Regions from separate parts of the Brevibacterium sp. NPDC056726 genome, predicted to be linked through region 2. Evidence: riboswitches for the same ligand, from Rfam matches in the RefSeq annotation. Region 2 holds a riboswitch; each other region holds the start of a gene.
The links. A riboswitch is a leader RNA that binds a small molecule or an ion and turns the genes downstream of it on or off. The one in region 2 is predicted to bind thiamine pyrophosphate.
Positions count from the first base shown of each region.

Region 1: linked by a shared signal. The riboswitch ahead of thiC (phosphomethylpyrimidine synthase ThiC) and the one ahead of thiO (glycine oxidase ThiO) in region 2 are both predicted to bind thiamine pyrophosphate.
Region 3: linked by a shared signal. The riboswitch ahead of ACFQ91_RS07990 (ECF transporter S component) and the one ahead of thiO (glycine oxidase ThiO) in region 2 are both predicted to bind thiamine pyrophosphate.

Region 1 covers NZ_JBHTYZ010000006.1:160,340-166,496, forward strand. The annotation lists gene ACFQ91_RS13775 (DUF1684 domain-containing protein) at 124-1,701, opposite strand; gene ACFQ91_RS13780 (M18 family aminopeptidase) at 1,947-3,296, shown strand; TPP riboswitch at 3,914-4,024, shown strand; gene thiC (phosphomethylpyrimidine synthase ThiC) at 4,021-5,850, shown strand; gene ACFQ91_RS13790 (hypothetical protein) at 6,106-6,157, shown strand, end outside.
Region 2 covers NZ_JBHTYZ010000002.1:313,439-319,595, forward strand. The annotation lists gene ACFQ91_RS04905 (mismatch-specific DNA-glycosylase) at 1-110, opposite strand, end outside; gene ACFQ91_RS04910 (SRPBCC family protein) at 159-638, shown strand; gene moeB (molybdopterin-synthase adenylyltransferase MoeB) at 622-1,776, opposite strand; gene ACFQ91_RS04920 (thiazole synthase) at 1,773-2,582, opposite strand; gene thiS (sulfur carrier protein ThiS) at 2,584-2,820, opposite strand; gene thiO (glycine oxidase ThiO) at 2,817-4,013, opposite strand; TPP riboswitch at 4,004-4,106, opposite strand; gene thiE (thiamine phosphate synthase) at 4,130-4,909, shown strand; gene ACFQ91_RS04940 (ketopantoate reductase family protein) at 4,906-5,820, shown strand; gene ACFQ91_RS04945 (DedA family protein) at 5,774-6,157, opposite strand, start outside.
Region 3 covers NZ_JBHTYZ010000003.1:369,188-375,344, reverse strand. The annotation lists gene ACFQ91_RS08005 (MmgE/PrpD family protein) at 1-317, opposite strand, end outside; gene ACFQ91_RS08000 (DUF4916 domain-containing protein) at 534-1,073, shown strand; gene ACFQ91_RS07995 (universal stress protein) at 1,275-2,237, shown strand; TPP riboswitch at 2,310-2,418, shown strand; gene ACFQ91_RS07990 (ECF transporter S component) at 2,444-3,073, shown strand; gene ACFQ91_RS07985 (ABC transporter ATP-binding protein) at 3,073-4,575, shown strand; gene ACFQ91_RS07980 (energy-coupling factor transporter transmembrane protein EcfT) at 4,559-5,407, shown strand; gene ACFQ91_RS07975 (hypothetical protein) at 5,412-5,954, opposite strand; gene ACFQ91_RS07970 (biopolymer transporter Tol) at 6,027-6,157, shown strand, end outside.

The DNA of each region.
Region 1 (6,157 bases), on a different contig from region 2:
TCAGCCACCCTGCACCGGGTGGCTGAGCGCCCTTCGTGTTGCTGGGGTCGTGCCGGCCGATGCGAGGTTCACCGGCCGACTCGGAGGTCACCGGCCCGCGCGCGGCTCAGCGGTGGCGGCGGATCATCGGTGGCGGCGGATCATCGTGACGACCCGGTAGTCGAACTCCTGCCAGCTGGCGATCGGCGAGCCCGCCCGCAGCGCGGCAGCGAACTCCTCGAGCTCGGCGAACCGTGATTCGAGCGGCAGCTCGAGGTCGACCTCGGCGACGATGAGACCCGTCGGATCCGTGTGGACGACGTCGAGGCCGACGGCCCGCGGATCGAGTTCGGAGTTCATGACGATCTGCAGGCGACCCGGCGTGGGGGCGGGGATCTCCGGGGCCGCCTCGGCGTATCCCTGCTGTTCGCGCAGCTCCCGCTGGGCGGTGACGAGGAACTCCGCGTACGCCCCGATCCCGATGACCGGCAGGCGCGAGGTCAGCGCGTCGGTGGCGACCTTGACGAGCCGCGACCTGGCCTTCCGGGTCAGCGGCGTGACGTCGCCGCCGGACATCGCGACCCCGTCGAAGCCGACGAGGGACTGCTCCTCATCGTTCTCGTTCGGGTTGAGGATCGTCATGTCGAGCCCGAACCGGTCGTACCACGGCCGGGTCACGCGGGCGCTGTCCTCGTCCCACCACGAGTAGAAGAGGAACGGCACGTTGATGCCGGCCTCTGAGTAGAAGAACGGGGGCCGGCGCTCACCGGCGGTGACGGCGAACGGCACGTCGTTGCCGGCGACCGGGGCCGGGCAGGTTGCGAACGCGGAGAACGCGAACGGGTAGTTGACCGCACGGTTGAAGTCGACGACGAGCGACCCGTCGGCGTTGGGAATGCCGAGGTCAAGGGTCCGCCACGCCGCCGTCGACCGCCCGTTCGTCTCATCGTGGAAGTCGAGCTGGAGTCCCGTCGCCGGGCACCCCGAGGCCACGAGCGACACCTCCCCGGCGGGCGTGGTAAAGGTGACGGTGCCGACGAGCATCGTCTCGAGCGTGAGGTTCTCCTGCGCCGAGGCGACCGGCCGGATCTCGGGTTCGTCGAAGGGGGTGAAGCGGGCGAGGAAGACGAAGTCCCGGTTCGGATCGAAGACGGGGACCTCGACGAACTTCGCGAGCAGCGGCGACTTCGAGTCGCGGATGCGCACACCGAGGCGACCGCCGCGTTCGATGAGCTCATAGAGGACATGGCCGACAGTGAACCAGTCGAGCGACCCGCCGGTCGGCAGCTTCGCGCTGAACCCGTTGTCCTCGACCCTGACCTGGGGAGACTCCGGCAGCGGAATGTCATCGGCGCCGAGGCGGACGGCCGTGCGCGTCGACCCGGACTCCCATTCCGCGTCGGTGCCTGAACGGGGATCGGTGCCTGCCTCGGGCCTGGTGCCGGGGCCGGTGTCGGTGAGGTCGTGGGAGGTGGGAGCCGCCTCGGTGGGGGCACTGAGCAGATCGAAGGTCGCGGCCGCAGGGCCGGCCTTCGTGCCGGGATCGAGCGCGAGGGTGACCCAGCCGTCGTCGTCGACGGTGAACGTTCCCGGCGCTCCCGGCCACGTCGACTCCTCGTCGAGCCAGTGGAGCCCGACGACGCTGAGCCACCCGAAGGGCGTCGCCAACGAGGAGTTCCGCGAGTCCCGCCACGTATTCCACTCGGCCACGAATTGGTTCACGTCGAACACTCCTCGCATTCTCACTCGTCGTTGCACGCTCGTCCGCGCCGGCCGTCGACGTTCGGCGACCGCCGGCCCGCCCGGTTCGGACGACCGCTGACCGTCCATGTCGGACGACCGCCGGCCCGCCCGGTGCGGGAGACCGCTGACCATCCACGTCGGACGACCGCTGATCGTCCGCTTCGGGCGACCGCTGGCGCTTCGGCCCCTGTGGTCGAAGCTACCCCAAAGGATAGGCTGTTCAGATGAGCACTCCATCCACGGATCAGACAGCAAACGCGCAGGTCGCAGCCGACCTCTCCGCTTTCGTCACGGCCTCTCCCAGCTCCTATCATGCCACTGCCGCAGCGGCCGAGCGCTTCGACGCCGCCGGGTTCACCCGACTCGACGAACGTCAGCCGTGGACCCTTGAGGTCGGCCACGGGTACTACGTCATCCGCGACGGCGCGATCATCGCCTGGATGGCCCCGACAGGGCGGATTGACGCAGCGGAAGCCGATTCGACCGCGAACGGGTCGACCGCCTCGGCGGTGCCCCCGTTCCGGGTCTTCGGCTCCCACACCGATTCGCCGGCGTTCAAACTCAAGCCCGGTGACGAGTTCGTCGCCGAAGGCGTGCGCCAGTTCGGTGTCGAGATCTACGGCGGGCCGCTGCTCAACTCGTGGCTCGATCGGGAGCTCGCCCTCGCCGGGCGCCTCAGCCTCGCCGACGGCAGCGTCGTCCTCGCGCACACGCCGGCGATCGCACGCATCCCGCAGCTCGCGATCCATCTCGACCGGCAGGTCAACGAGGGCCTCACCCTCGACAAGCAGCGGCACACGACCCCGATCGTCGGTCTCGCCGACCTCGCCGAGGCCGATGTCCTCGAGATCCTCGCCGCCTCCGCCGGCGTCGACCCCGAACTCATCGTCGGCCACGACGTCTACACGATCCCCGCGCAGGAGCCCGCGCTCTTCGGCGCCGCGGACGAGTTCTTCGCCTCCCCGAGACTCGACAACCTCCTCTCCGTCCACGCCGGGGTGACCGCGATGACGTCCCTCGACGCCGAGGCGCTCGATGCGGTGGCCCTGTTCGCCGGGTTCGACCATGAGGAGGTGGGGTCGAACTCGCGCTCGGGCGCGAGCGGGCCGTTCCTCTCCGACGTCACCGAGCGGATCGTCGCCGCCCTCTTCCCCGAGGCGAACCGCAGTGACTACCTCGCCGCACTGGCCGCCTCGGTGTGCGTGTCCTCCGACGCCGGACACGCCGCCCACCCGAACTACCCCGAACGCCACGATCCGCACGTGCGTCCGCGCCTGGGTGCGGGGCCCCTGCTCAAACTCAACGCCCAGCAGCGGTATGCCACCGATGCCGTCGGCACGGCGACGTGGGCCCGCGCCTGTGCAGCCGCCGGGGTCGAGTACCAGGACTTCGTCTCGAACAACTCGGTGCCGTGCGGGTCGACGATCGGACCGCTGACGGCCACCCGCATGGGCATGACGACGGTCGATGTGGGACCGGCGCTCTACTCGATGCACTCGGCGCGGGAGATGTGCGCGATCAGCGACGTCGTCGCGCTCGGCGCGGTCGCGAAAACGTTCCTCCAGGGGGCGTGAGGCGCCGCGCCTGCGGGAGCCGACACAGGGGGCGAGCGCTTGCTCGTTCAACGCAGCGCCTCGTTCACCCCTGAGCCTCACTCACCCCTGAGTCTCACTCAACACGAAGCGTGAATATCGCGTCCCCAAAGACGCGATATTCACGCTCCGTGTTGAACGAGCGCCGGCAGATTCGCCGAGGCGGCGATATTCACGCTCGCCGTTGAACGAGCACCCCGAGGACGAGCACCGGCGCACGCCCGCAGACACCCCGTCAGCGAAGTCGCGGGAGTGCGTCCGCCGAGGCGCGATGCTGCACGCACGATGACGCAGCGAGCGGGGCGCGCACGCACAATGCGCGTGGAAGCAGGCCTGCAGGCACGATGCCGCAGGCGTCCAGCGTGCGCAGGAATCCGAGGCGAGCCCACTGGGGTACTTCCCCCAGGGCGCGTCCGCTGGGCACGTCCACCGAGGCACGTCGGCAGGAGCCCGTCCACCGGGGCACACCCACTGGGGCGCGTCCACTTGGGCACGCTGAAACTGAGGCACCAAATCGGGCGACCGCGCGTCCACCGTCTCGCGCAGTGAACACCTGCCGCGGGTGATTTTGTGGCGGCGCCCACACCGTGATAGTCGTTGTGTGACCCCACGGGGGCCTTCGGAAGAGGGCTGAGATCGAGCTGAGACCGCTCGAGACCGTTGAACCTGATCCGGTTGATACCGGCGGAGGAAGAGAGGATCGCAGATGACTGCGCCCACCCCAGAAACCACCCGTCCCACCGTTGCCCCGCGCCCGACGGCACCGGCCGAGAACTCCGCGAGCACCCCCGCGGGTTTCGCTCTCGAGCAGTACCCCACCCATTCCCTGGCCTGGGTCGAGGACCGTGAGCACGGCATCCGCGTGCCCGTCACCCGCATCGACCTCGACGACACGAACGGCCGCCCCAACGAGCCGGTCCACGTCTACCGCACCGTCGGGCCCGGCGCCGTCCCCGAACAGGGCCTGCCCCCGCACCGCGCGGAGTGGATCGCCGACCGCGACGACACCGAGGACTACGCGGCCCGCGGCCACCTCATCGAGGACGACGGGCGGGCAGCCGTCCGCCGCGGCGCACCCTCCCAGCAGTGGCAGGGGCCCGACCGGACGCCTCGGCGCGCGAAGCCCGGACGCACCGTCACGCAGATGCACTACGCCCGGCAGGGCATCATCACCCCCGAGATGCGCTACATCGCGATCCGCGAGCAGTGCGACGTCGAACTCGTCCGCTCCGAGGTCGCTGCCGGGCGCGCGATCATCCCCGCGAACATCAACCACCCCGAATCCGAGCCGATGATCATCGGCAAGGCGTTCCTCGTCAAGATCAACGCGAACATCGGCAACTCGGCGGTGACGAGCTCGATCGCCGAGGAGGTGCAGAAGCTCCAGTGGGCCGCGAAGTGGGGTGCCGACACCCTCATGGACCTCTCGACGGGCAACGACATCCACACCACCCGCGAGTGGATCATCCGCAACTCCCCCATCCCCATCGGCACCGTGCCGATCTACCAGGCGCTTGAGAAGGTCGACGGCGACGCCGAGGCGCTGACCTGGGAGATCTACCGCGACACCGTCATCGAACAGTGCGAGCAGGGCGTCGACTACATGACCGTCCACGCCGGTGTGCTGCTGCGCTACGTCCCGCTCACCGCCGACCGCGTGACCGGAATGGTCTCCCGCGGCGGGTCGATCATGGCCGGATGGTGCCTGGCCCACCATGAGGAGAACTTCCTCTACACGCACTTCGACGAGCTCTGTGAGATCTTCGCGGCCTACGATGTCGCGTTCTCCCTCGGCGACGGGCTGCGCCCCGGCTCGATCGCCGACGCCAACGACGCCGCCCAGTTCGCCGAACTCGACACCCTCGCCGAGCTGACGAAGCGGGCATGGGAGCACGACGTCCAGGTCATGGTCGAGGGCCCCGGCCACATTCCGCTCCATCTCGTGCGGGAGAACGTCGAGCGCCAGCAGGAGCTCTGCGACGGCGCCCCCTTCTACACCCTGGGTCCGCTCGTCACGGACATCGCGCCCGGCTACGACCACATCACCTCGGCGATCGGGGCGACGGAGATCGCCCGGTACGGCACGGCGATGCTCTGCTACGTCACCCCGAAGGAGCACCTGGGACTGCCCGACCTCGACGACGTCAAGACGGGGGTGATCACGTACAAGATCGCCGCCCACGCCGCGGACGTCGCGAAGGGCCACCCGGGGGCGACGGCCCGGGACGATGCGCTGTCGAAGGCGCGGTTCGAGTTCCGCTGGCGCGACCAGTTCGCGCTCGGCCTCGACCCGGAGACCGCCGAGTCCTTCCACGACGAGACGCTGCCGGCGGAACCGGCGAAGACCGCGCACTTCTGCTCGATGTGCGGGCCGAAGTTCTGCTCGATGCGCATCTCCCAGGACATCCGCGACACGTACGGCAGCGCCGAGGCGCAGGCCGCGATCGCCGGCATGCAGGCCAAGAGCCGGGAGTTCCTCGCCGCCGGCGGTGAGGTCTATCTGCCCGAACCGACGATCGGTCCGCGGCAGGGCTGAGGTCCGGGCAGGGCTGAGGTCCGGGCAGGACTGAGGTCCGGGCTGGGCTGGGGTCCGGTCAGCGGGTGTCGGCGGGGTGGGGTCGGCGTGCCTCACCCCGCCGAGGCGGTTGCCGGGGTGAGATCGGAGTGCCCCACCTCGCCGCGGTGCTCCCGGGCTGGGAGCGAAGTTCCCACCTCGCCGAGGTGGTCCCGGGCAGCGTCTCGTTCCCGGACTCTCGGGTCGGTGCTCGTCCACCGCTGGTAGGGTCGCTCTGTGTCCACTCAGCCCGCCGCGCCGCATGCTCCGAACCAGTCAGCGGAGCCCT
Region 2 (6,157 bases):
TCGTCGATGGCATCGGGATCGTCGGTGGCGAACTGCGCGAGGTCGTCCTTCGTCGGCTTCCGCCCGCCGAGCGGCGACGGTCTGCGGGGTCGGCGATTTTCGGCTGGCACGCCACCCAGACTACCGTCGAAGGACGACGCGTCGAACGGAGGCCCGCGATGAGCCACGAGCACACCCGCCCCCGCCCCGGTGAGTCCGCGCCCTTCCACTTCGAGTCGGTGTGGCGAGCGGCCGATCCCCTCGCTGCGGTGTGGACGGTCCTCACCGATGTCGAGGCCTGGCCGCAGTGGTGGCCGGGCATCGCCGCGGCCACCACGGACGACTCGGGTGTCCACCCCGGCAGTCGCGCGGAGATCACCGTGCGCAGCCCCCTCGGCGTCGCGTTCGACATCACGCTGTCCATCGAGGGTCTCATCCCACCGCAGCAGGTGCGCCTCCTCGCCGACGGCGACCTGCGCGGCGTCGGCGTCTGGACCCTGGCGCGCACCGGGCCGCTCACCGCGATCTCCGCGATATGGTGCGTGACGACCAGGCGGCGATCCGTCCGGGTCCTCAGACCGGCCTCCGCCGGCATGCACGGCATCGTCATGCGAGCCGGGGAGAACGGACTGCGTCGCCGCCTCAGCGAACTGGCGTAGACTCCGTCGCCGTCCACGCCTCGATGCCTCCGGCCAATGACCGGATGCGGACATCCGACGGCGCTTCGCTGCTCACTGCCGAGACGGCGCGAGCCGACCGCACCCCCGACCTGCAGTGGACGACGATGTCGGTGGCCGGGCCGACCGCCTCGGCGAGGGACGGCCACCCGCGGTCGACGACGACGTCGAGGGGGACGTGCACGCTGCCGGGAATCGCCTCGAGCTCCCGCTCCCACGCCTCCCGGACATCGACGATCACCGGCGCCGAGGTGAGCGCGCGGACCTCGTCGGCCGTGACCTCCGCCACCCCGGCCGGAGCCGGAGCCCCCACCGCCGGTGCCGCACACGCGAGGGCCACCTCGGCGAGATCGGTGACGGCGGGGCGGTCCGGGTCGGGCGAGAAGCGCAGCGTCGTGAAGCTCGTGCTCAACGCATCGACCCGCAGCAGGCGGCCGAGCAGGGGATCGCCGATGCCGCAGATGAGCTTGATCGCCTCGGCGGCCATGAGCGACCCGACGAGCCCGCAGAGCACCCCGAGCACCCCGCCCTCGGCACAGCTCGGCACGGAATCGGCGTCGGGGATGTCGGGGAAGAGGTCACGCAGCATCGGACCGTGACCGGGGGCGAACGTGCTCACCTGCCCCTCGAAGCGGAAGATCGTCCCCCACACCAGCGGTGTGCCGGTGAGTTCGGCGGCGTCGTTGGACAGGTAGCGGGTCGCGAAGTTGTCCGCCCCGTCGATGACGAGGTCGTGGGCGGCGAAGAGTTCGAGGGCGTTGTCCGGGCTCAGGCGCTCGGCAACCGTCTCGACGGTGAGGCCGGGATCGAGCCGGAGGAGGGCATCGCGCGCGGATTCGACCTTGGGACGGCCGACATCGGCGTCCCGGTGGAGGATCTGGCGCTGCAGGTTCGACACGTCGACGACATCGTCGTCGATGACGGTCAGCTGCCCGATCCCGGCCGCCCCGAGGTACTGGAGGACCGGGGCGCCGAGACCGCCGGCGCCGATGACGAGGATCTTCGCCGCGCGCAGGCGGCGCTGACCGGTCACCCCGACATCGGGCAGGCTGAGGTGCCGGGAGTAGCGTGCGATCTCCGCGGGGCTGAGCTCGGGTCCGGGTTCGACGAGCGGTCTCACGGCCCCATCACCAGGTTCTCGACCGAGGTCGTGCGGGCGGACTCCGCGGTGACCCGCCCGTCGTCGGGCGACGATGCGAGCGCGAGCGGGCGTTTGGGGATCCGTCCCGCCCCGGCCGCCAGGCGACCGGCGTCGACGGCGAGCCGCATCGCCTGCGCCATCGCCGGGGCGTCGTGAGCGCGGGTGACGGCGGAGGCGAGCAGCACCGCGGTGCACCCGAGCTCCATGGCCAGGGCGGCGTCCGAGGCGGTGCCGATGCCCGCGTCGAGGATGACGGGCACCTGGGCGCGGGAGACGATCGTCTCGATGTTGTGCGGGTTGAGGATGCCCAGGCCCGAACCGATCGGGGCGCCGGCGGGCATGACCGCGGCGACCCCGGCGTCCTCGAGCCGCTTCGCCAGCGCGGGATCGTCGTTCGTGTAGGCGAAGACCGTGAAGCCGTCGAGGACGAGCTCCTCGGTGGCGCGGAAGAGTTCGACGGGGTCGGGCAGGAGGGTGTCCTCGTCGGCGATGACCTCGAGTTTGACCCAGTTCGTCTCGAGCGCCTCCCGGGCCAGCTGCGCGGTGAGCACGGCATCGCGGGCGGTGTAGCACCCGGCCGTGTTCGGCAGTGAGCGGATGCCCAGCCGCTCGAGGAGCGCGAACACCGAATCCCTGGCCTCGGCGTCGAAGCGGCGGATCGCGACCGTCGTCAGCTCTGTCGCCGAGGCGGTCAGGGCGTCCTCGAGGATGCGCAGGGTGCTCGCCCCACCGGTGCCCATGACGAGGTGGGAGTCGAAGGTGACGGTGTCGATGGTCCAGCTCATGTCAGCCTCCCTGGACTGCGGTGACGATGTCGACGGTGTGGCCGTCGGTGATGGTGAAGCCGGCCCACAGCCCGCGGCGCACGACTTCACCGTCGACGGCGAGGGCCACCCCGATGCGGCCGCCGTCGACCGGGGTGCCGTCTTCGCTCAGCTGCCGTCCGGTGATGTCCTCGACGAGGGTGCGGGCGGTCGTGCCCGCGGTGATGTCCCGGCGGTCGCCGTTGAGAGTGATGGTCATGATCCCTTCCTTGCTGTCAGCAGTGGTGCACCAGGTGACTGCGGTGATGATGGCGAGTGGTCGGACTCGAACCGTTCCGGTGCCACGGCCTCGCGCGCACCGACGGGCAGCCACGCGGAGTCCGCGCCGACGACGAGATCCGCGCCGAGGCGGGCGCCGAACGGTGCGAGGAGAACCCCGTGGCGGAAGTACCCGGTGGAGACGACGAGACCGGGGTCAGTGCGACCGAGGAGAGGGAGGTCGTCGGGCGAGCCGGGCCGGGCCCGTGCCGTGATCTCCGTGATCTCACATCCGAGGAGCCCGGGCACGAGGCGTTCGGCGTCGTGGAGGAGACGGTGGACGCCCTCGGCGAGGATGCCCGCCTGGCCGTCCTCCCGGGAGGTCGCCCCGAGGACGAGCTCCCCATCGGGCCGCGGCACGACGTAGACGGGCCGACCGGCGACGAGTCCCCGGATCGTCCGGGTGAGCAGCGGGGGAGCGCCGGGATCCGAGCGGAGGCGGATGACGTCGCCGTGGACGGCCCGCAGCGGCAGCTCGGGAGCGCCGGCGATCGCATTGTGCGCCATGCCTGCGGCGAGCACGACCTGATCGGCGTGCAGCCGACGCCCCGAGGCGAGCTCGACTCCGGTCGTCCGGGCCGGGGCACCGGTCGGTGATCCCTCATCGCCGACCAGTCCCGTCACCCGGTCCTCGATGACGCGGTCGCCGAGGACGGTGAGCAGCGCGCGCGTCACCCGCCGGGGATCGATCGCATGATCGCCGGGAATGAGGACGGCCCCGCACACACCGGGGGCCAGGGCGGGTTCGAGATCGCGGGCGCGGGATCCGGTGAGCAGGTCGAGGTCGGAACCGGCCGCGGACTGGAGGGCGCTGAGTTCGCGCAGGGCCGTGAGATCCGCGCGGTCACCGGCGCAGACGAGTGTGGCGGTCGCCGTCTCCCCGAGGTCGGCCCCCGATTCCCGGGTCAGTGCCGCAGTGAAGTCCGGGTAGAGGTCGGCGGAGACGCGCATGAGCGGAAACAGCGGAGTCTGGCCCCACGCGATCTCGGCGGCAGGGGCGATCATCCCGGCCGCGGCCGCGGTGGCGCCCGCGCCCGGATGCGGATCGATGACGGTGACGGCCGCCCCGCGCCGGTGCAGCTCCCACGCCGCGGCCAGGCCGATGATCCCGGCGCCGACGACGATGACGTCCATGCGATTCTCCCTCCGGCGGCATGACCCGCATCAGGTAGGACGGTCGGCACGAAGCCCTCTCAGCCTCCCTGCGAGGCTCCCGCGAACTCCTCTACTCTAGGAGCATGGTTCCCACGATGCCAACGTCTCCCGCAGTGCAAGACCCCGTGACCGAGAACGCGGGCCACCCGGCCGACCGCGACTCCACCGGCCGGGACGCCGCGCGGACCCGTGCGCTCGCCTCCGCCCGGCTCTACCTCTGCACCGACGCCCGCACGCAGCAGGGCGACCTCGGTGAGTTCCTCGACGCCGCCTACGCCGGGGGCGTCGACATCATCCAGCTCCGCGACATGGGCCTGGAGGCCAGGGAGGAGATCGCCGCCCTCGAGATCCTCCGCGAGGCCGCCCACCGGCACGGGAAGCTCTTCTCCGTCAACGACCGCGCCGACGTCGCCCTCCTCGTCGGCGCGGACGTCTTCCATGTCGGGCAGGGCGACCTGACGAGCGCGCAGGCCCGCACGGTGCTCGGCGACGACGTCATCCTCGGCCGGTCGACGCATTCGGTCGAGCAGGCGCTCGCCGCCGCCGCCGACCCGGAGATCGACTACTTCTGCCTCGGCCCCGTGTGGGAGACCCCGACGAAGCCCGGTCGCCCGGCGGCCGGACTCGAACCGCTCGCGGCGGTGAGCGGGAGAACGGCGAAGCCGTGGTTCGCGATCGGCGGGATCTCCGCCGGTGATCGTCTCCGGTCAGTGCAGGAGACCGGGGCGACGCGCATCGTCGTCGTCCGCGCGATCACCGAGGCGCCCGACCCCGCCGAGGCGGCCGCTCGGCTGCGCGCGCAGCTGACTTCCGCTGACCCCGACACGACCACCGGCACGACCACCGGCACGACCCCGAAGGACGGCACCCTGTGACAATCCTCATCGCCGGAGCCGGCGCGACCGGCGGCGCCTTCGGCACCCGCCTCGTCGAAGCCGGACGCGACGTCACCTTCCTCGTCAGGCCCGCACGCGCCGAGGCCCTGAGAGAGAACGGTCTGCGATTCATCGCCCCAGACGAGGACCGGACGAACCCGGTGACCGTGACGACGGCGGAGGAGCTCGCGGCCGACCCGACCCCGGTCGACCTCGTCCTCGTCGCCGTCAAGGCCGGTGCCCTCGAATCGATCATCGCCGACCTCCGACCGGCCGTCGGACCCCAGACCCTCATCATCCCGTTCCTCAACGGGATGGCGCAGATCGGCCGCCTCGAGGCGGAGTTCCCCGGACAGGTGCTCGGTGGGCTCGTCAAGATCGTCGGCACGATGCGCGGAGCCGACATCGTCCAGATGACGGATCTCGCGACGATGACGATCGGCCGCCTCGGCGGGGGAGAGGTCCCACCCGCGGTCGTCGACGCGCTCGACGTCCCCGGCTTCCGGCTGCAGGTCATCGACGGCATCGACGACGCCCTGTGGGAGAAATGGGTGTTCATCGCCGCGGCCGGTGTCGTCACGTGCCTCTTCCGGGCACCGGTCGGCGCGATCATGGCCGCCGGCGGCGAACCCCACGTCGTGGGGATCATCGACGAACTCGAAGCCGTCGCCATGGCCGCCGGCCACCCGGTGTCCGCGCGGGCCAGGGCTGCCACTCTCTCGATGCTCACCGCCGAGGGCTCCGCCTTCACCTCCTCGCTCTACCGGGACGTCACGGCCGGACTGCCGAACGAGACCGAGCACATCCTCGGTCATCTCCAGACGACGGCGCGCGACCTCGGCGTGCCGACCCCGCTGCTCGATCTCACTCTCGTGCAGCTGCGAGCAGGCGAGTTCGACCGGAGCGCATGAGCCGGGCGCGCTCTGCGGTCGGGACACACCCCTGTGGCCCGACCGCAGCTGCCGTGGGCTCGGCAACAGCAGCCCTCCGCTTCGCCCGGAGACGGCGGGCCACCTCGGCGAGACCGGTGAGGGTGAGCGCGATGCCGACGCCGAGGACGACACCCCACAGCGGCTGATCGGCGAACACGGCCCCGCCGATTAGCCCGATGCCCGTCGAGTAGACCGCCCACGCCAGCGCCCCGAGGAAGTCCACGGCGAGGAACCGCGGCAGGGGATAGCGGAGCATCCCCGAGGCGATCGTCGTCGCCGTCCGCCCGCCGGGGATGAACCGCCCCGCGACGAGCAT
Region 3 (6,157 bases), on a different contig from region 2:
AGTTCGCGCACGGCCACGCCGTTGGCCCAGGCCGCCCACTCCGGGGAGAAGCGCTCGGCGAGGGGAAGTCCGAAGATCGTCGCACCCGGGGTGAAGGGGTGCGCCTGTGCCTGCTCGCGGGCGTGGGTGGGGGCCGAACGGTTCACCGAGGCGGCCGCGACGGCGGCGTTGTCGATGACGCGGTTGATCACCATCTCGGTGACCTCGGGATCGACGGGCGTCGGGTCGGAGGCGACCTCGGCGATCTTCCAGGCGAGCTGATCCTCACGAGCCAGGTTCTCTGAGCTCTTGTGGGTACGGACCTCATGATCAATCATGGACAATCCCTTCAATCGTCGTTGACCGCTGCGGGCCATGTCACGACCGCCGCTGGCCGGAGAGTGGTTGACTCAACTGTAGGCCACGTCACTGCGACGCTGCGGCCCGGCCGGAGTTTTATCTTGACATCAAGATACTTTACCCGACCGGCATGAGCCGCCTCGACCCCCCTCCTCCCACCCGTCCGTCGAGGTGAACTGTGACACAATCGGGATATGACCCGCACTGCCCTCGACTTCGACGAGAACTGGTTCGACGACAACGAGTTCGCCCAGCTTCGTCGCCGTCTCCCCATCCCCTATGTCAATGCCATCCCCGTCCGCGTCGGAGAGGCCGGCGATGTCGAGGAGATCGGCCTCCTGCTGCGCCGCCTCGACGACGGCACCCTGGGTCGCGAGGTCGTCGGCGGACGCATCCGCTACCACGAGAGCATCCGCCAGGCCCTGCTCCGGCATGCCGAGAACGACCTCGGCCCGATGGCGCTGCCCGTCGTCCCGCCGGCCATCGCCCCGTTCCACATCGCCGAGTACTTCCCCACCGAGGGCACCTCGCTCCTCCACGACCCGCGCCAGCACGCGATCTCGATGTGCTTCGTCATGGAGGTCCGCGGCGAATGCACCCCGCGCGCCGATGCGCTCAGCCTCGACTGGCTCACCCCCACCGAGGCGCTGCGCTCCGACATCGTCGCCGAGCTCTCCCACGGCCAGGAGCACATCATCCGCTCAGCCCTGAGCTACCTCGGCTTCGCCGTCTGACGCACCCCTCCCCCTGGCGCAGGCCGTGAGCACGCGCCGAGGCCGTGGGCACGCGCCGCACGCGAGAGGAATCCGTCCGCCTCGCGGTCTTCTACACGTTGTAGAAAACACTTGGGTACACTGAGGGCGACGAGGACGGCACACGGTTTTCGGGGCCGTCGTCCCCGTCAGGGTTGGTCAGGCCCCGATGGAAGGACTGCCATGACTGCTGACTCCCGCTCGTCCGCCGCGAACCCGGCCGAGGCCCGCCCGACCGACACCCGCGCCTCCGATTCCGGACTCACCGACAACCTCGGCGTCCTCGTCGGCTTCGACGGATCCGAGCTCGCAGCCCTTGCCCTGCGCTACGGTGCCGCCGAGGCGCTGCACCGAGACGTTCCCCTCACCGTCGTCACGGCCTTCACGATGCCCCTGATGATCTACCCGAACATGGCCTCGATCCCGTCCGAACCCGAGGACGAAGCCGCGATGCGGGCAGCGGAGAAGACCCTCGCCGAGGCGGCCGAACTCCTCGCCGATCATCCCGGACCGGTGACGTACGCCGTCGAATCCGGTGACGCCGCCGGTGTGCTCGTCAACCTCAGCGCCAACGCCGATGTCATCATCGTCGGGGCGCGTGGACGCGGCGGCTTCATGGGCCGCATGCTCGGGTCGGTCTCGACCGCGCTGCCGCCGCACGCCCACTGCCCGACGATCGTCGTCCCCCGCCATTCGGCGCACCGCGGGGACACGACCGGCCCGGTAGTCGTCGCCGTCGACGGGTCCGAGGGCGCGCGGATCGCGATGTTCACCGCCGCCGAGGCGGCCGCTTCGCGCAACGCCGACCTCGAGATCGTCACGGTGCTGCCGGCCGGGGAGGAATGGCTCTACTGGTACCCGGAGCTCGAACTCGGCGGTGACGTCGCCGACCGCCGGCAGCAGCAGATCGAAGCCGAACTCGACAAGGACGCCGAAGAGCTGCGCAGTCAGTTCCCCGGGCTCCAGGTGTCCACCTCGGCGCTCATCGGCGATGCCACCGCGCTGCTGTCCGCGGCGACGAAGACCGCGCAGCTCACCGTCCTCGGCACCCGGGGCCGCGGGGCCGTGAAGTCCGCGCTGCTCGGATCGGTCTCCCGCGGGGTCCTCCACCATGCCGAGGGTCCGGTCATGGTCGTTCCGGCCTGAGTCCCGTTCGCACCAGATCCCCGGCCCCGCGGACGTGCGGTGCCGGGGATCGTCAGGTGTTGTACAGTGGAGCGCACACGACAGGGGAGCGCCGCCAAGGGCGCTGAGAGTGCAGATGACGCTGCAGACCCTCGAACCTGATGCGGCTAGCACCGCCGAAGGAAGTCGAGACTCTTCTACCCCTCCTTGAGACACGAGGAGGCGCTATGCCGAACACGACCACGCCCGGTTCCCGCTCGACGACGGCACCGGCATTCACCCAGGCCCCGCCGACGAAGAAGTGGCGGGTCGTCGACTACGTCGTCACCGCGGTCCTCGGCATCGCCGTGGGCCTGATCTTCTGGGTGCTCGCCGCCAGCTGGAAGGGCATCGAGCTCGCCTTCCAGGCCTTCCCGCCCTCGATCGGCCTCATCGCCGGCCTCTGGGTGCTCGCCGGTCCGCTCGCCGGGGCGATCATCCGCAAACCCGGAGCCGCGCTGCTGTGCGAACTCCTCGCCGCCGCCGTCGAAGGCGTCCTCGGCTCCCACTTCGGGGCGACCGTGCTGCTGTCGGGCTTCCTCCAGGGCCTCGGCGCCGAACTCGTCTTCGCCGCCTTCGGCTACCGGAAGTTCACCCTGTGGGTGACCGCGCTGTCCGGACTCGTCGCCGCGACCTTCATGGCCGTGAGCGAGAACATCCTCTACAACGCCGAATGGCAGTTCGACTTCCAGCTCGCCTACGCGGTGTGCGCGATGATCTCCGGCGTCGTCATCTCCGGCATCGGCGCCTGGTACGCCTACCGCGCGATCGCGAAGACCGGGGCGCTGAGCTCCTTCGCCTCCGGCCGCGTGCGCTGATGGGCCTGCCGATCCGCGCCCACGGATACTCGTGGCGGCACGCCGATCGGGACAGCCTCGCCGTCGGCCCCGTCGACCTCGACATCGCCCCAGGTGAGAAGGTTCTCCTCTTGGGGCCGTCGGGGGCGGGTAAGTCGACGCTCCTCCATGCGATCGCCGGGGTCCTTCCCACTGAGGCCGGGGAGTCAGCCGGTGATCTCCTCGTCGGCGACGCCCCACCCGACCCCCGCCGAGGCGTCACCGGGCTCGTCCTCCAGGACCCCGATTCGCAGGTGATCTTCTCCCGCATCGGTGACGATGTCGCGTTCGGAATGGAGAACCTCGGTCTGCCCGCCGAGGTGGTCGACGCGCGGATCGACGCCTCCCTGGCCGCCATGGGCCTCGACCTTCCCCAGTCCCACCCGACGGCGGCGCTGTCCGGGGGCCAGAAGCAGCGCCTCGCGCTCGCCGGGATCCACGCGATGGCACCCGAGGTGATCGTCCTCGACGAGCCGACGGCCAACATCGACCCCGCCTCGGCGAGGGCGGTCCGCGATGCCGTCCTCACGGTCCAGGAGTCCACTGCGGCGACGATGATCGTCGTCGAGCACCGGGTGAGCCTGTGGAGCGACGAGGTCGACACCGTCATCGTCCTCGGCCGCACAGGCGTCGTCGCCCACGGCACCCCGGACGAGGTCTTCGGTGACCCCGCACTCGCCGAGGTGCTCAGGACCACCGGGATCTGGCTGCCCGAATCCGGGTCCCGCACCGCCCCCGACCGCTGGACGATGCCGGGCAGAACTGGAGCGCAGGACCGACTCGGGTCCCCCGTGCTCGTCGGCGAGCGCCTGGGCGTCGCCCGGCCGCGGGCAGCCGTGCCCGCAGCGACCGATCTCGACCTCGAGGTGCGGGCGGGTGAGGCGCTCGGCATCGTCGGCGCCAACGGGGCCGGGAAGTCGACGACAGCGCTGACCCTGGCCGGCCTCATCCCCGAGTTCTCCGGTGAGGTGCGCGCAGCGGGGCCGCTTGCCGCCGGGGCGAAGGAGGCGCGGCCGTACACCTGGCCCTCGAAGTTCCTCGCCCCGCGCATCGGCATGGTCTTCCAGGAACCCGAGCATCAGTTCCTCAAACCCAGCGTCGCCGAGGAGCTCGCCCTCGGTCCGCGACTGGCCGGCTGGTCGGCGGCCGAGGTCGACGCTCGGGTGACCGACCTGCTGGAGACGCTGGGACTGTCCGACATCGCCGAGGCCCACCCGCAGGGTCTCTCCGGCGGGGAGAAGCGTCGCCTGTCGGTGGCGGCGATGATCGCTCCGCGCCCCCAGGTCCTCATCGTCGATGAGCCGACGTTCGGGCAGGACGCGCTGACGTGGGCGGGACTCGTCGCACTGTTCCTCGACGTCCTCGACCACGGCAGCGCGGTCATCGCCGTCAGCCACGACCTCGACTTCCTCGACGCGATTGGAGCCCGCCGCTTCACCCTCGGCACGTCGGCGCAGCCTCTGCGGGGTGAGCGCGTTGAGTGAGCGGACGACCCTGACTCGTGAGCGCGTCACCGTCGAGGATCCGGGTCAGCTCATCCCGGTGGTGCGCCGCACGGCGCTCGTGCGCTGCAACCCGCTGACGAAGATCGCTGTCGCGCTCATCCTCATGGTCGGAGCTCTGCTGAGCATCGACGTCGTCTCCGCGGGGATCATCCTCGGCTTCTCACTCCTCGCCCTGCCGCTGACCGGCCTCGACCTCAAGGCGGCGCTCAGACGGCTGTGGTTCCTGCCGGTCGGCGCGCTCCTCGCCGCGTGGGGCACGGCGATCCTCGCCGAGAAGACGGGCGCCACCGTCGTCGACGTCGGTCCGATCCTCATGACGACCGGGTCGCTGGAGTCGGCTGCGGCGATCTTCGTGCGCGCCCTGGCACTGGCGATCCCGCTCGTCGTCCTCGCCTCGACGATCGATCCCAGGGACCTCTCGGATGCCCTCGTCCAGCATCTGCGTCTGCCCGAGACCGTCGTCATCTCGATCCTCGCGGCCAGTCGCCTGCTCGGACTCCTCGTCCTCGAATGGCAGACCCTGTCGATGGCCAGACGGGCCAGAGGACTCGCCGGCGGGTCGGTGCTGCGGCGCACCCGCAGTCTCTTCGCAGGCATCTTCGTCCTCCTCGTCCAGTCGATCCGCCGTGGCACGACCCTGGCGATGGCGATGGAGGGGCGGGCGTTCGGGCGGCCGGGCAGGACGTGGCGCAGGCGCTCGAGGTTCGGCACCGCTGATGCGGTCGTCCTCGTCCTCGCCGTCGTCGTCGCAGTCGTCGCGGTCGCCTCGGCGCTGGTGCTCGGAACGTGGAACCCGATCATTCCGGGCTGACGTCTCAGACCTCGGCGATGAGGTCCTTGAGGTGGGCGCGCCACTCCTCGAGCGCCTCGGCGCTCGGCAGCTTCGCGGCGGTGAGGGTGAGACGCGTGCGCTCGTCGTCCTTCGGTTCGGCGGCGGCTTCGATCTTCGTCCCGTCGGCGAGGTCGGCCCGCCAGAACGAGCGCTTTGCCGTCGTCGACGGGCGGGGCTCACCGGCGAGGTCGACTCCGCCCAGTGAGCCGTCGACGAGGGCGGCGAAGCGGTCGATGACGTCTCCGCGCTGTCCGGTCACGGTGCGGGAGACGGCGACGTCGAAGGTGCCGTCGGCGCGCTGGCCGGGAACCCGGCGGCCGATCTCCTGCTCGTAGGCGACGACGGCACCCTGGACCCACCAGCCGTGGTTGTCGACGACGCCGTCGAACTGCGGGTAGAGCGCATCGGCGAGTTCCTTGTGGCTCGCGTCCTTGCCCCCGGCTTTCTCAAGCCGCTGCCTGGTCTGCGACCAGGGCTCGCCGAGGGCCTTCTCGATGGACTCGATGTTCTGTGCTCGCGTCGCCATGGTGTCAGTGTAGCCAGCCCGGGCGCGGTGATCCGGCCGAGCAGCCTAGACTGCGCGGCTTAGACTGCGATCGTGACGGATGCGGATGGGTACACGGAGGACGAGAAGTGGCTCGTCGTGCGCGGACGCCGGTGGCGGCGCACCGATCCCGCACTTCCCGACGCTCTCGTCGAGCGGCTGAAGAGCCACCTCGGGCGGGCTCG